Regions from separate parts of the Phenylobacterium sp. genome, predicted to be linked through region 1. Evidence: predicted binding sites of a transcription regulator. Region 1 holds the regulator's gene; each other region holds the start of a gene.
What was found. Region 1 encodes LexA, which represses DNA repair genes until DNA is damaged. Its sites were predicted from a motif close to ATGTTCNCNANNTGTTCT; they were not measured.
Positions count from the first base shown of each region.

Region 2: the regulator LexA is predicted to act here: its motif matches at 3,123-3,140, upstream of ACQ66R_RS05950 (putative DNA modification/repair radical SAM protein).
Region 3: the regulator LexA is predicted to act here: its motif matches at 3,902-3,919, upstream of ACQ66R_RS14405 (ImuA family protein).

Region 1 is NZ_OZ260078.1:270,325-275,520, forward strand. Features, by position in the region: gene ACQ66R_RS01340 (hypothetical protein) at 1-258, shown strand, start outside; gene ACQ66R_RS01345 (hypothetical protein) at 420-617, opposite strand; gene ACQ66R_RS01350 (anthranilate synthase component II) at 765-1,355, shown strand; gene trpD (anthranilate phosphoribosyltransferase) at 1,375-2,400, shown strand; gene trpC (indole-3-glycerol phosphate synthase TrpC) at 2,400-3,176, shown strand; gene lexA (transcriptional repressor LexA) at 3,297-3,986, shown strand; gene ACQ66R_RS01370 (ASCH domain-containing protein) at 3,967-4,254, opposite strand; gene ACQ66R_RS01375 (ComEC/Rec2 family competence protein) at 4,251-5,196, opposite strand, start outside.
Region 2 is NZ_OZ260078.1:1,230,729-1,235,924, reverse strand. Features, by position in the region: gene ACQ66R_RS05965 (helix-turn-helix domain-containing protein) at 1-808, shown strand, start outside; gene ACQ66R_RS05960 (S41 family peptidase) at 828-2,282, shown strand; gene ACQ66R_RS05955 (TspO/MBR family protein) at 2,352-2,852, shown strand; gene ACQ66R_RS05950 (putative DNA modification/repair radical SAM protein) at 3,153-4,376, shown strand; gene ACQ66R_RS05945 (UdgX family uracil-DNA binding protein) at 4,376-5,196, shown strand, end outside.
Region 3 is NZ_OZ260078.1:2,948,469-2,953,664, forward strand. Features, by position in the region: gene ACQ66R_RS14395 (error-prone DNA polymerase) at 1-1,502, opposite strand, end outside; gene ACQ66R_RS14400 (DUF6504 family protein) at 1,510-2,883, opposite strand; gene ACQ66R_RS14405 (ImuA family protein) at 3,091-3,885, opposite strand; gene ACQ66R_RS14410 (TonB-dependent receptor domain-containing protein) at 3,997-5,196, opposite strand, start outside.

The DNA of each region.
Region 1 (5,196 bases):
AAGCCCGACTGGATCGTGGACGACGTCGACGCCGTCATCCGCCGCGTCTGCAAGGCCCTGGGCCTCCCCGACGACTACGCCCAACGCTGGCGGGATCTGCCGGACCCCACCTTCTTCCCCGACCCCGAGCCCGCCACACCCGAAGATATCGCCGCCGGCAACGCCGCCGCCCGCGCCTTCACCGCCGGCCTGCGGCCCATGGCCACGGATCACACCTCGGCGCGTCCCGCGAAACCGCCCTGGCGCCCCTCCGGCTGACGCGCCGCCCGCGCGAAGCGCCCTCAATCCAAACCACGAAATACACGAAAGCGAGCCGGCTCCCGCCGCCCGCGGGCCGCCTCGTGCCTGTTCGTGTATTTCGTGTATTTCGTGGTTCAGATCATGACAGCGCCTGCGGCGCGCAGGGCGTCGCCCGCCCCTTACTCCGGCGCGCCCTGGGCCGTGTGTTCGGTCTGCACCGGCGGGGCCAGCACCATCACCGTGGCGAACACGACCGACGTCACCGCCAGCGCCGTGGCCGCCAGCAGCGCCGGCCACATCGGATCCCGACGCACAGGGCTCTTCAACAGCGAACGCGCGCGCGCCACTTCCCGGGGATCGAGAGCCGAATCGCTCATGGACATGTCCGCAGCATCCCGCCAGGCGCCTTCCGCCGCAAAGCCCCATGGCGCATTCCCTTCGAAAGCGTCCCTGGAACCCTTATTTGACGACGGCGCACGCCGAAGCGGAGTCCACTTCGGCTGGAAATCGTCTATGGAACCCCAATGATCCTCGTCGTCGATAACTACGACAGCTTCACCTACAACCTCGTCCACTACCTGAACGAGTTGGGGGCGGAGACGGTTGTCCATCGCAATGATGCGATCTCCGTCCACGAGGCGTTGGGTCTTCGGCCGGAGGCCGTCCTGCTCAGCCCGGGACCATGCACCCCGAACGAAGCCGGCATCTGTCTCCAGCTCATCGGCGAGGCGCCGGAATCCCTGCCGATCCTCGGCGTCTGCCTGGGCCACCAGGCCATCGGCCAGGCGTTCGGCGGCGAGGTCGTCCGCGCCCGCGCCCTGATGCATGGGAAAACCAGCCTTATCCATCACACCGACACGGGTGTCTTCAAAGGCTTGAAGAACCCTTTCACGGCGACGCGTTATCACAGCCTGTCGGTGGAAAAGGACGTTCTGCCGCAGGTTCTCGAGGTCACCGCCCGCACCGAGGACGGCGAGATCATGGGCGTCCAGCATCGGACCCGGCCGATCCACGGCGTGCAGTTCCACCCCGAGAGCATCGCCACCGAATGCGGCCACGAACTCTTGGGCAACTTCCTCGACCTGGCCGGCGTGAAGCGCCTGGCGCAGATCTGACCGCCGCCGGTCAGCCTTCATGTCCGCCGCCTTCAAGCCCCTGCTGATGCGCCTCGCCGACGGCGGCACGCTGTCGGAGGAGGACGCCGGCGACTTCTTCGCCGCCTGCCTGCGCGGCGAGCCGACCCCGGCGCAGGTGGGCGCGGCGCTCACCGCCATGCGCATGCGCGGCGAGACCATGGGCGAGATCACCGCGTGCGCGCGGGCCATGCGCAAGGCGGCCATCCATATCGAGCCGCCCTACCCCACGATCGACGTCTGCGGCACCGGCGGCGACGGCCAGCACACCTACAACATCTCGACCGCCGTGGGCTTCGTGGCGGCCGGCGGCGGCCTCAAGGTCGCCAAGCACGGCAACCGGGCGCTCTCCTCGAAGTCGGGCGCCGCCGACGTGCTGTCGGAACTGGGCGTGGCCATCGACGCCGGGCCCGAGCGCCAGTTCAAGGCGCTGGATGAAGCCGGCATCTGCTTCCTGTTCGCCCAGTCGCACCACGGCGCCATGCGCCACGTCTCCCCGATCCGCAGCGAGCTGGGCTTCCGCACGATCTTCAACCTGCTGGGCCCGCTGACGAACCCCGCCGGCGCCAAGCGCCAGGTCGTGGGCGTCTTCGCCGAGCGCTGGGTGGCCCCGTTGGCCCAGGTGCTGGGCGCCCTGGGCTCGGAGCGCGCCTGGGTGGTCCACGGCGGCGGCATGGACGAGATGACGACGACCGGCGAGTCCAGCGTCGCCGAGTATCGCGAAGGCCAGGTCCGCCTCTTCACCGTGACGCCCGAAGCCGTGGGCCTGCCGCGCGCCGCGCTGGCCGACCTCACCGGCGGCACGCCGGCCGAGAACGCCGTGGCGCTCCGCGACCTGCTGAAGGGCAAGCCCGGCCCCTACCGCGACATCGTCCTGCTGAATTCCGCCGCCGCCTTCCTGGTCGGCGACAAGGTCGAGACCCTCCGCGAAGGCGTCGAACTGGCGGCCCGGGTCATCGACGACGGCCGCGCCCAGGCCTCACTCGACAAGCTGGTCGAGATCGCGCCGCGGTCGCTGGACTCCTGATGGCCGATATTCTCGAGAAGATCGCTGCCTATAAGCGTGACGAGGTCGCAGAGCGGAAGGCCGCCCGCCCCGCGATCTCCACGGCCGGCGTCAGCGCGCCGCGCGGCTTCCGCGCCGCCCTGGAGCGCGCCCACGGCCCCGGCCGCCTGGCCCTGATCGCCGAGATCAAGAAGGCCTCGCCGTCCAAGGGCCTGATCCGCGCGGACTTCCATCCGCCGGCACTGGCCCGCGCCTACGAAGCCGGCGGCGCGGCGTGCCTGTCGGTGCTCACCGACACGCCCAGCTTCCAGGGCGCCGACAGCTACCTCACCGCCGCCCGCGGCGCCGTCTCGCTGCCCTGTATCCGCAAGGAGTTCCTGGTCGACCCGTGGCAGGTGGCCGAGAGCCGCGCGCTGGGCGCCGACGCCATTCTGGTGATCCTGGCGATGGTGGACGACGCGCTGGCCGCCGACCTGATGGCCGAGGCCCGCGCCCACGGCATGGACGCGCTGGTCGAGGTGCATGACGAGGCCGAGATGGCCCGCGCCGGACGGCTGGGCGCCGACCTCGTCGGGGTGAACAACCGTGACCTGCGGACCTTCACCGTCGACCTCGCGATCACCGAGCGCCTCGCCGCGCTCGCGCCGGCGAACGCCCTGCTGGTCACCGAGAGCGGCCTGTTCACCGCCGCCGACGCCGCTCGCCTCGAGGCCTCCGGCGCCCGCGCCATGCTGGTCGGCGAGAGCCTGATGCGCCAGGCCGACGTCACCGCGGCGACTCGCGCCCTGCTGGGCTGAGTCGGCTCTACATGAGAAAAACCGCAACGATTTCAGTGGGCCTAGGTGTAACTTGACATTAACGCGGAACACCTAGAGAACATCGACAGAAGTTGGCGGTTTGTTCTGCGAGGTCCTGAAATGCTTACCCGCAAGCAGCATGAGTTGCTCATGTTCATCCACGAGCGGATCAAGGAATCGGGCGTCTCACCGTCGTTCGACGAGATGAAGGAGGCCCTCGATCTGGCCTCCAAGTCCGGCATCCACCGGCTGATCACCGCCCTGGAAGAGCGCGGTTTCCTTCGCCGCCTTCCCCACCGCGCCCGGGCGCTGGAAGTGGTGAAGCTGCCGCAGCAGGCCACCGCCGCCGCCCCGCCCAAGGGTCGGGCCCCGTTCAAACCCCAGCTGGTCGAGGCCGGCTCCGCGGTCGCGGTCGCCGCCAACGACAGCCGCGAACTGCCGATCCTCGGCAAGATCGCCGCCGGCACGCCGATCGAGGCGATCCAGCAGGAACGCGACCGCATGCCGGTGCCTGAGAGCATCCTGGGCGCGGGCGAGCACTTCGTCCTCGAGATCGCCGGCGACTCGATGATCAACGCCGGCATCCTCGACGGCGACTTCGTGGTCATCAAGCGCACCGACAGCGCCGTCTCGGGCGACATCGTGGTCGCCCTGGTCAACGGCGAGGAAGCCACCCTCAAGCGCCTGCGCAAGAAGGGCGCGTCCATCGCCCTCGAAGCCGCCAACCCCGCCTACGAGACCCGCATCTTCGGCCCTGACCAGGTGGCCGTGCAGGGCAAGCTGGTCGGCCTCATCCGCCGCTACCACTGACCCATACGAAATCGACGATGAAGACCCGCTCGCCACGCCCGTGGCGGGCGGTTTTCATGAGCGCCTCCAGGCTCTCGAACCCGCCCTCCCGCGCCATGGCCTCGGTGACGTCGTCCAGGTCCACTTCCCGCAGGCGCGTCACCTCGATGAACCCGTCCAGCAGCCGGTAGCGCCCGCCCACCTTCACCCGCGGCGTCAGCCAGATCCGCACGCTGGTGGTGATCTCGCCCGACCGGACCCGCTCGCGCAGCGGCCTGGCGAACATCATCGCGGGTCATACCCCCAGGTCCACGGCCGCCGCCCCCGCTGGTCCTGCGCCCAGACGATCCGCCAGCCGCCGCCCTGCCGATAGAGCTCGGCCGAGCCGCCCGCCGCGAAGTCGGCCCCCGTCAGCACCAGCGGCGCCGCGCAACTCTCCGGCTTGAAGCTGTTCCGCAGGATCACCACGTCAGCTCCCGTGCAGAGCGCCTCCAACCTGCCCGCCTTCAACGGCCGCTTCAGGTTCCACGCCGCCGCCAACTTCACCGGAGCCTCGGCCTTCGCCAGGCAGCTCCACCGGTCGCACTGGAACCGCGCGTCCCGCTCGGGCTCGCTGATCACCGGCGTCAGCCCGCGTCGCCGCGACCACAACTCAGCGCCGAACAGCTTCACATCGGGCCGCAGCAGGACGCTCTCACGCCCCTCCCGAACCGCCACCGCCGCCCCGTCGGCGCTCACCCACACATCCGGAGCCGCAGGCCGGGGCGCCCACAGGATCGCCAGCGCCAACGGCAGGCCAGCCCACCGGAACGGCCCGCGCCACAGGCAGACGAACAGCAGTCCGAGGAAGCTGGCCGGCAGCACCCAGTCCGGCGCGCTGGGGATCACCACCTGCGCCGCTGGCGCGCCGGCCGCAGTCGCCGCCACCTGGTTCATCAACCCGATCGACCACCCCGCCACCTCCAGCGGCGCCTGCCCCAGGCCGAATGGCGTGAGCGCCGCGCCCAGCGCCAGGCCCGGCATCATCAGGAACGACGAGATCGGCGCGACGACGAGGTTGGCGAACAGGCCCCAAGTCGAGACGCGGTTGAAGTGCTGGATCGCGAAAGGCCCCGTGGCCAGGCCCGCCACGAAGCTCACCGCCAGGCTCGCCGCCGTCCAGGTCATCGCCGCCTGCGGCCAGCGGATCCACCAGGGGACCTCGATCTCCTTCACCGGCCGCGGCCAGACC
Region 2 (5,196 bases), 960 kb from region 1:
CAGCGCCGTCTGCTTCGCGCTTCCGCCGGCGCAGAAGTTCGCCTGGGCCGACGGACCCGACACGGTCATCGCCCCCGTCCTGGCGGCCGCGGCCCCCGTCAGCCTGTCGGTCTACGCGCTGGCGTCGGCCGCCAGCCTGCGTCGCTACCGCGCCCGCCTGGGCGACGTGGTCACCGACGAGGCGCGCTTCACCCTGGGCTGGCTGACCCGGGCCCTTATCGCGCTCACGATCACGCTCGCCGCCTGGGCCGGCTTCCAGTTGTGGGAGATCGGGCTGGGCCGGCTCAGCTACTTCCAGCGGCTGGGCCTCTACCTGGTGATCGCCGCCCTGGCGCTCTACCTGGCGATCGAGGGCTGGCGTCATGCGAGCCTGCGCCGGCCGATCCTTTCGCCGGCCGAGCCGCTTGCTCAGCGCGCGCCCCGCGACTGGCGTGAGACCGCGCAGGCCTGGGCCGCCCGGATCGAGGCGGCCGGCTGGTGGCGCGAGCCCGACCTCACCCTGGCCGACCTGGCCGCGCGGCTGGGCGCCAACACCCACTATGTCTCGCGCGCCCTGAACGAGGGGCTGGGCCAGAACTTCGCCGCCTTCATCAACGGCCTGCGCGCCCGCGCCGTGCACGACGCCCTGGCCGCCGGCGATCGCCGCCCGCTGCTCGATCTCGCGTTCGAGGCCGGCTTCAACTCCAAGGCCAGCTTCAACCGCGCCTACCTGGCCGCCTATGGCGAAGCCCCATCGGCCGCCCGCCGCCGCGGCTCAGAACCGAAATTTGCGTCCGAAACCCCGGAAGTGAGGCGCGATCCGGCCTGAGCCCAGGCAGCTTGTCCCTATGACGTTCTCCCGACGCGCCGTCCTGGCGACCCTCGCGGCCCTGGCCGCCCAACCCGCCCGCGCCGCGGCGCTGACCGACGCCCAGATCGTGGAGGCCGCGTTCCGCGCGCTGCATCCCGGACTGCTGCGATACAACAGCGAACGCCAGCTCGCCGCCCGCTTCGTCCGCCTGCACCGCGACCTGCCGGCGGCGCGCGATCCGGGCGCCCAGTGGCTCGCGCTCACCACCTTCACCGCCGGGCTCCGCTGCGGCCACACCTTCGTCAACCCGAACAACCAGGAGGGGGCGGGGGAGGCGTTCTTCCAGTCCGGCCGCGACCGCCTGCCGTTCACCTGGCGATGGCTGGGCGGCCGCATGATCGTGAGCGACGCGGGCCCGGTGCGCGGCCTGCATCCGGGTGACGAGGTCGTGGCGATCGGCGGCCAGGCCACGAAAGGTCTGCTGCCGGCCCTCATGGCCCTGGCCGCGGCCGATGGGGGCGCGGACGGCAAGCGCATGCGCCTCGCCGAACTCGACCGTCGGGAGCTGTGGCCGCTGCCCGACGCCGCCCTGCCGCGCCTCGCGCCCGGGCTCTTCGCCGAGGGCCGCGTCGCCCTGACCGTGCGAACCGGCGCCGGGCGGTTGCGCGAGGTCGCGGCCGACCTCCTGACCCGCGCCGAGCGCCTGGCCCAGCGCGGCTCGGCCGAGTTCGTCCCGCGCGAGGGCCCGGTCTGGACGTCGCAGGTGCTGCCCGACCGCTCGCGCCTGATCACCATGCCCACCTGGGCCGTCTACAACAGCCGCTGGGACTGGCGCGCCTGGCTCGACCGGGAGGTCGACGCGGCCATCGCCGAGCGGGCGCCGGGGATCATCCTCGACCTCCGCGGCAACGCCGGCGGCACCGAGTGCGGCGATCACCTGCTGGAGCGGCTGGTCGACCGCGAGCTCGTCCGCGCCGACGCCCAGCGCTTCGTCCGCTATCGTCGCACCCCCGCCGAGCTCGACCCGTTCCTGACCACCTGGGACCGCAGCTTCCGCAACTGGGGCGACCAGGCGGTGGGCGCCGACGCGAAGGGCTTCTACCGGCTCACCCGGTGGGACGATGATCCGCGCGGTTCCACGATCCGCCCGCGCGGCGCCCGCTACGACGGCCGGCTCATCGCCATCATCGACGCGACCAACAGTTCGGCCACCTTCCAGTTCGCCCAGACCGTGAAGACCCACCGCCTGGGCCGGCTGGTCGGCGAGCCCACGGGCGGCAGCCGCCGCGGCATCAACGGCGGCGCCTTCTTCTTCCTGCGCCTCCCGCAGTGCGGCTTCGCGCTGGACCTGCCGCTGGTGGCCACCTTCCCCGTCACGCCCCAGCCCGACGAAGGGATCGCGCCGGATCATCTCGTACCCACCCGCGCGGCCGATCTTGCGCTAAAGTCGGACCCGCAGCGCGAGGCTGCGATCCGCCTTCTGCGCGCCTGACCCCGCGCGGGGATCGGAACGCGGCCCGCGACGTTGGCGATGATAGAATTCCCAGGCGAGGCCATGCCCATGTCGACCGACGTCCACAAGTCCGGCCCTCTGCGAGGCGCGTTGATCCCCGCGCTGGTGTCCCTGGCGGCCGCGTTCGGCGTCGCCGCGCTGGGCGGCATGGCCACGGCCTCCAGCGTCGAGACCTGGTACGCGACGCTCCAGAAGCCCGCGTTCAACCCGCCGAACGGCATCTTCGCCCCGGTCTGGACCACCCTCTACGCCCTGATGGCCATCGCGGCCTGGCGGGTCTGGCAAGCCTCGTCCGGCCCGGTCCGCCGCCGCGCCATCGGTCTCTACGCAGCCCAGCTCGTGCTGAACCTGGGCTGGTCGTGGCTCTTCTTCGGCCTGCGTCAGCCGGGCCTCGCCCTGGCCGAGATCGCCGTGCTGTTCGTCGCGGTCGTTCTCACCGGGCTCACGTTCTGGCGCATCGACCGCCCCGCCGGCCTGGTGTTCGTGCCCTACGCGGCGTGGGTGGCCTTCGCCTCGCTGCTCAACTTCGAGATCTGGCGCCTGAACTGACGCATCGCGCAGGAGCGTGCATCGGAATATCGGGAATTACGGAACCATCGGCCGCCACCGCGATTGTGCAGGTGGGCCGATCGAGCGTTCCTGTCCCTCGCCGATCGGTTCGGGTGTGCGAAGGCCTCCGGTCGATCCGGAGGCCTTCAGCCAAGCTTTTGAGATCGTGTCACATTCCGGGCCCCCGACACCCAGGTGACGCGAGCCCCGACCTGCGGTGCAGACAGGTCGGGGCGCTCTCAGCTCAAAATCGCCACAGCGCCGCTTGCGTGAACAAATACGGAACAATACTGTCCCCGCGTGGCCACTCTCACGCTGAAGCGCAAACTCGAAATCCTGTCCGACGCGGCGAAATACGACGCCTCCTGCGCCTCGTCCGGGTCAGTGAAGCGCGACTCGGTGGGCGGGAAGGGGATGGGATCGACCGATGGCGGCATGGGCATCTGCCACGCCTACGCGCCAGACGGCCGCTGCATCAGCCTGCTGAAGATCCTGCTGACCAACTTCTGCGTCTACGATTGCGCCTACTGCGTGAACCGGGTGACGTCGAACACCCCGCGGGCGCGCTTCTCGGTGGACGAGGTCGTCAAGCTCACCCTGGGTTTCTACCAGCGAAACTACATCGAGGGTCTGTTCCTCTCGTCGGGCATCATCAAGAACGCCGACTACACGATGGAGGCGATGGTGCGGGTGGCGCGCGCCCTGCGCCAGGACCACGATTTCCGAGGCTACATCCACCTGAAGGTGATCCCCGAGGCCTCGCCGGCGCTGGTCAACGAGGCTGGCCTCTACGCTGACCGTATCTCCATCAACATCGAGCTGCCCAAGGACGAGAGCCTGGCGACGCTGGCGCCCGAGAAGGACGCCGCCGGCATCCGCAAGGCCATGGGCGCGGTTCGGGTGTCGGAGGACGCCTCGAAGGACAAGGGCCGCAAGACCCGGGCGCCCCGCTTCGCGCCCGCCGGCCAATCGACCCAGATGATCGTGGGCGCCGACAGCGCCACCGACGGCGCGATCCTCAAGCGCAGCGAGAGCCTGTACGGCGCGTACCGCCTGCGTCGGGTCTACTACTCGGCTTTCTCGCCCATCCCCGACGCCACCTCGCGCCTGCCGCTGTCGCGCCCGCCCATGATGCGCGAGCACCGCCTGTACCAGGCCGACTGGCTGATGCGGTTCTATGGCTTCGGGCGCGCCGAGATCGTGGGCGAGGCCGACGACCTGGACCTCGCCATCGACCCCAAGCTGGCCTGGGCGTTGCGCAACCGCGGCGACTTCCCTGTCGACGTGAACACCGCGCCGCGCGAGACCCTGCTGCGCGTCCCGGGCCTGGGCGTGAAGGTGGTGGACCGCATCATCGGCACGCGCCGCCACACCCGCCTGACCCTGGCCGACATCGGCCGCCTGTCGCGTCGGGTGAACACGCTGAAGCCGTTCCTGATCTGCGCCGACTGGTCGCCCGGCGCGCTCACCGACCGCGCCGACCTGCGCGCCCGCCTCGAACCCCGGCAGCTGGACCTCTTCTGATGCAGGTGGTCCGGCTGGCCCATGAGACCGACTTCGACGGCTGGCGCGCCGCGGCCCGGCGCCTGCGCCTGGCCGGGGTCGGGCCGCCCGACACGCTCTGGACCGTAGACGGCCAGGCCTCCCTCTTCGCGCCCTCCGACCTCTCGGAAGACGGACCCGAAGGGCAGTCGACGCCAACCTCAACTTCGGCCGCGTCCTTCACCGCGCCCCGCGCTTTCGTCGATCTGGCCCAGCGCGTCGTGCTGCATCGCTCGGACGAGCGGTTCGCGCTGCTCTACCGCCTGCTGTGGCGAATGCAGGACCGGCCTCAGCTGCTGCAGGTGGCCTCGGACCCCGACGTGCTGCTCGCCCGCCAGCTCAGCCGCGACGTCGACAAGGCGGCCCACAAGATGAAGGCCTTCGTCCGCTTCCGCGGCGCCCACGACGACCAGGGCGAGGCCTTCGTCGCCTGGTTCGAGCCGGCGCACCGGGTGGCCGAGCTGACGGCGCCCTTCTTCCGCACTCGCTTCGCCAACATCCGCTGGTCGATCCTGACCCCGGACGTCTGCGTGCACTGGAACCTGGTGGAGCTGGCCTTCACACCCGGCGCCGACCCCGCCGACGCGCCCCGCGCCGACGAGCTGGAGGAGTTCTGGAAGACCTACTACGCCTCGATCTTCAATCCGGCCCGGCTGAACACCGACGCCATGACCAAGGAGATGCCGCGGCGCTATTGGCGGAACCTGCCCGAGGCGGCGCTCATTCCGGAGCTGGTCGCAAACGCCCGCAGCCGGACCGCCGAAATGGTCGCCAAGCCCGCCACCGAACCCAGCCGTCGCGT
Region 3 (5,196 bases), 2.7 Mb from region 1:
TCGTCCAGCCGCCGCTTGGTCAGCACATAGCCGCCCACGTGCTGCGACAGGTGGCGCGGGAAGCCGATCAGCTCCTGGGCCAGCGCGGTGGCGCGACGGATTTCGGGGGAGTCGGGATCGAGGCCCGTCTGGCGGATATGGTCCTCGGGGATCTCGTCGCCCCAGCTGCCCCAGACGGTGTTGGCCAACGCCGCGGTGATGTCCTCGGTGAGGCCCAGCGCCTTGCCCACTTGGCGGATCGCCATGCGCGGGCGGTAGTGGATGACGGTGGCCACGATGGCGGCGCGGTCGCGGCCATAGCGGCGGTAGACGTACTGCATCACCTCCTCGCGTCGCTCGTGCTCGAAGTCGACGTCGATGTCGGGCGGCTCGTTGCGGTTCTCGGAGATGAAGCGCGAGAACAGGAGGTCCTGGTCCTCCTTGGTCGGGTCGACCGAGGTGATCCCCAGGCAGAAGCAGACGCATGAGTTCGCCGCCGAACCCCGGCCCTGGCAGAGGATGCCCTGCTCGCGCGCCCAGCGGACGATGTCGTGCACGGTCAGGAAGTAGTTGGGGTAGTCCAGCTTCTCGATGAGCGCGAGTTCGTGGGCGACGAGGCGTTTCACCTTGTCGGGCACGCCCTTGGGATAGCGCCACGCGGCCCCGGCCCAGCTCAGGTCGCTCAGGTGCTGGATCGCCGTCTTGCCGGGCGGCACCGGCTCGTCAGGATATTCGTAGCGCAGCTGGTCCAGGTCGAAGCCGACGCGCTGGGCTATCTCGATCGTGCGCTCGATGGCGCCGGGGAAGCGGGCGAAGAGACGGGCCATCTCGGCCGCGGGCTTCAGGTGGCGCTCGCCGTTGGCGGCCAGGCGCAGGCCCGCCTCGTGGATGGTGCAGGTCTCGCGGATGCAGGTGAGCACATCCTGCAAGGGGCGCCGTTCGGGGCCGTGGTAGTGGACGTCGTTGGTGGCGACCATCGCCATCCCGCTGCGTTCGCAGAGCGCGCCCAGCCGGCTCAGGCGGTGCAGGTCGCGGGGGCCATAGCGGCGCGAGGCCGCCAGCCAGACGTCGGGCAGCTCGTGGGTCAACCGGCGTAGCTCGCCCTCGAACGCCTCGTCCAGCCGGTCGGGCGGGACCACCAGCGTGAGCTGGCCCTCGGCGTGAGCGGCGAAGTCCTCCCAGTGCAGCTCGCACTCGCCCTTCTGCGAACGCATCTGGCCGGCGGTGAGCAGCTTGGTGAGCCGGCCGTAGGCCTCGCGGTCGGAGGGATAGACGACCAGGCTGGGCGTGCCGTCGACGAAGTCGAGCCGGCAGCCGGTGAGCGCGCGGATCTTCGAGCCGCTCTCGCGCAGCTCCTGCATCTGGCGCCACGCGCGCACCACCCCGGCCAGGCTGTTGCGGTCGCAGATGCCGATGGCCTCCAGCCCCAGCGCATCGGCCCCGGTGACCAGCTCCCAGGGATGCGAGGCCCCGCGCAGGAACGAGAAGTTCGTGGTGGTCTGGAGTTCGGCGTAGCGGATCATGTGACCCTCAGGCGAACAGGCCGTGCAGCCACCACTTGGCGGGGGCGTCGGGGTCGCCGTAGAGGCCGGCGCGGAACAGCCAGAAGCGGCCGCCGTCCTGATCCTCCACGCGGTAGTAATCGCGGACGTGGGTGATCGAGACGTCGCCGATCTCGCGCCGCCACCACTCCTCGCCGATCCGTTCGGGGCCCTCGGCGCGGCGCACCTGATGCACGCGGCCGCGCCAGCGGAACTGCCGCGGGGGGTCGTCGGGCAGGAGCGCGAATACCTGCTCCAGCGGCTCGGGCCGGCGGAACAGGCGGATCGGGCGCGGCGTCTCGCGGTCCCACGGGCGGGCTTCGGAGGGCGTCGCGCCCAGGGCCGGCTGGCGGCCTACCGCTTGCTCGGGGACATGGCTTTCCACGGGCGCCGCGCGCCACACCCGCTCTGGCCCCAGGCGGTTCACCAGCCGGTCGACCAGGGGGGCCAGGCCCTCCTCCACCGCCGCCTCCGGGCCGGTTTCGATGCGGACCTGCCGGCCCGACACGGCCTCGACGGCGTAGGCGCAGATCGTCACCGACTCGATGCCGAAGCCGGGGTCGACGGTCTCCAGCTTGGGCTGGAACAGCCGCGCAATGCGGCGCGCGTCGCGGCCGGCCAGCGACAGGCCGATGGTGAGCGGCAGCGTCTTGCCATCCACGCGGTGGAAGGCGATCTCGAACCGGCGCGCGCCATGGCCGCCGGCCTCCAGCCGGGCGCAGAGCTTGGCGGACACGTCTTCGGTGACGCGGGCCATGTCCTCGGGCGCGCTGATCGGCTCGAAGAAGGCCAGCCGGTCGACCCAGGGCGTCGGCGGGCGGCGATACCGCAGCGCCTCGGCGCTGCGGCCCAGGGCCTGGTCCAGCCGCTCGAGAGTGCGGGCTCCGAACCGGCGGCCCAGGGGGCCACGGGGAATCTCCATCAGCTGACCCACCCGGCGCAGCCCCAGCCGTTCGATCTGGGCGGCGGCCTCGGGGTCGAGGCGCAGGGCCGCGGGCGGCATCGGCTTCAACAGGTCGCCCTGACCGCCGGGCGGCGCGATCGTCCCGTCCCGACCGAAATGGGCCAGGGCCCAGGCCGCGCCGGGAGTGTCGGCGATGGCGGCGCGGAACGGCAGCGCGTTCTGGGCCAGCCGCCCCTGGAAGTCGGCCAGCATCTCGGCTTCGCCGCCCCACAGGTGGGCGACGCCGGTGATGTCGAGGAACAGGCCGTCCGGCGCATCGGCCGCCACGGCGGGCGAGAAGCGCACGCACCAGTCGACCAGGGCGGTGAGGGCGGCGGCGTCCGCCTCAGGCTCGACGTCGGCGGTCACCAGCTCGGGGACCAGGGCCATGGCGTCGGTGGCCTTCTGCCCGACGTGCAGCCGGAGGCGAGAGGCCTCCACGCTGACCGCGGCCAGCCGCCGGACCTGCCGCACCGTCTCGATCAGCGCGAACGCGGCAGCGCCCCCTCCACCACTTCGTGGTCCCCCTCCCCCGCACGCGGGGGAGGAACTTGGCGCGAACGGCCGGGCTCCAGTTCCTTCCCCGTGCCAACGGGGGAGGGGGACCGCGAAGCGGTGGAGGGGGCGCTAGGCGGCGCGTCGGACGGCGGGGGATTGCGACGGCGCCAGTTCGCGATCGCCCAGGTCGGCGACCAGGCGCAGAGGATGCGCGACATCGCCTGCCTCCCAGGAATAGGCCTGATCGGCCTCAAGGATCCATGCGCCGGAGCGACCGCCCCGGCTGCGTTCGAGGGCCACGGAGAACCGCGGGTTCCCCAGGCCGAATTCGCCGGCCGGCGGCTCGGACGGCGCGGAGACCACCCGCCACCGCGTGGCCGCGACCGAGCCGGCGGCCTCCTTGCGGCCGACCCCGCCGAAGGGCCGGCGCTTGATCACGAAACCCGTGGCGCCGCGCCTCTCGCAGGCCAGCTGCAGCCGACGCCCTGCGGTCAGGTCCACCGCCTCGACCTCGCCGAACACCGCCGAGACCCCGACCGTGGCCAGCGCGTCCTCCATGACCGCCAGCGCCTCGGTCTCATCGCGGACGCACACCTGGATCAGCCGCTCGACGGGGAAGCCCAGCCCGGCCAGCCCAGGCGCCCAGAGGTCGTCGCGGCGCAGCACCCATACCGCCTCGCCTCTGAGCGCCAGCGGCGCCGCCATCAGCGCCGCAAAGGCCGCCGGGGCGGCGGAGGTCTCGGCCTCCAGCCCCGCGCCGGTGATCTCATGCCAGCGTCCCAGCGGCAGCCCGCCGCCCGACAGCTTGCCGTCCAGGGCCGCGTCCCCGAACGACAGCACGCCCGCGTCCGCCCGCCCGCCGCTCTCGATCGCGGCGACCTTCGCAACCAGCGCGGCGATCCGCTTGGCGCGAAAATCGGACATGGCTTTGGGACTCCTTTTGTTCCATTTTTGTTCTAGACCGGGAACAAGCAGAGTCAACATCCGGATTCCGCCAAATTCGGACGTAGGTTGGGAGGCGAGGAGTCTAGATGGTCAGCCGCCGGGCCCGCCGAAGTCGAAGCCCGGGTCGCGCTGTCGGCCGCCGAAGGTGTAGGTGACACCCAACAGGACGGCGCGGTTCTTGGCCTCCGCGCGGTTCCGCTCGCGGTAGAGCGGCGTATCTACCACCGACGTGAATCCCGCCGTGGACAGCACGTCCTGCACCGTGACCACGCCCGACACCTGGTCGTTGAACTTGTGGCGGTACCCGAGGTTTACCCCGACCTGCGGCTTGCGGTAGCCCTGCGACAGCAGCTGCTTGCCGTTCACGAACCCCTGCACCTGCAGGAAGTCCTTGTCCGACACCTGCCAGCCCAGCGAGGCGCGGCCGAAGGCGGTGTAGGCCGAGCGAACGCCCGAGCCGAAACCGAGATCGCGGGCGTCGATCTCGTTCCAGACCGCGTTGCCGCTGATGTTGTAGGTGACCTTCCCCGGCAGCCGCCCGTTGGCCACCAGCTCCACGCCGGCGCTCTGCGAGCGGCCAATGTTCTCTTTGCTCTGCAGGATCACGCCACCGCCCAGGTCGCGGAAGACGTCGTTCACCGAGTCGCGGGTCCGGCGATAGTAGCCCGTGGCGAGCAGGATCACGCCCTGCTTGCGGTACTGGTAGCCGGCCTCGAACGAGTCGGTGACCTGAGGCTTGAGGTTCGAGTTCCCCTGGAACCGGTTCGTCGGATTCACATAGACGCGGAACGGGTTGTAGTCCTGCGCCTGCGGCCGCTGCACACGCCGCGAATAGCTGGCCTTGAGCTGCTGGATGTCGCTCAGTTTGTAGGTGAGGTGCAGGCTCGGATAGAGCCGGACGTAGTCGTTCGAGGCCTTCAGGCCCTGGGTCACCTGATCGAGATCGATCTGGGTCGCCTCGGCCCGCAGCCCCGCCAGCGCCGTCAGCTCGCCCAGCGGCCGCTCGTAGGTGACGTAGGCGGCGTGCACCTGCTGGTCGAACTGGAAAAGATTGGAGCGCACGGGGTCGATGGCGTAGGGACCCGCGCCCGGTCCCCGGATGAAGATAACCTCGTAGTCGTTGTCGTCGGCGTCCCAGGCATAGCCCAGCTTCAGCTTGGCCTCGTCGGGCAGGGGCTGCGAATAGTCGACCTTCAGCCGCGTGGCCCAGAAGTGGTTGCGGTTGTCGCTGAGCTCGAACACCGGGCCGCTGGCCGGGAACAGGAAGCTGCGCAGGATCGGCCGCGTGCG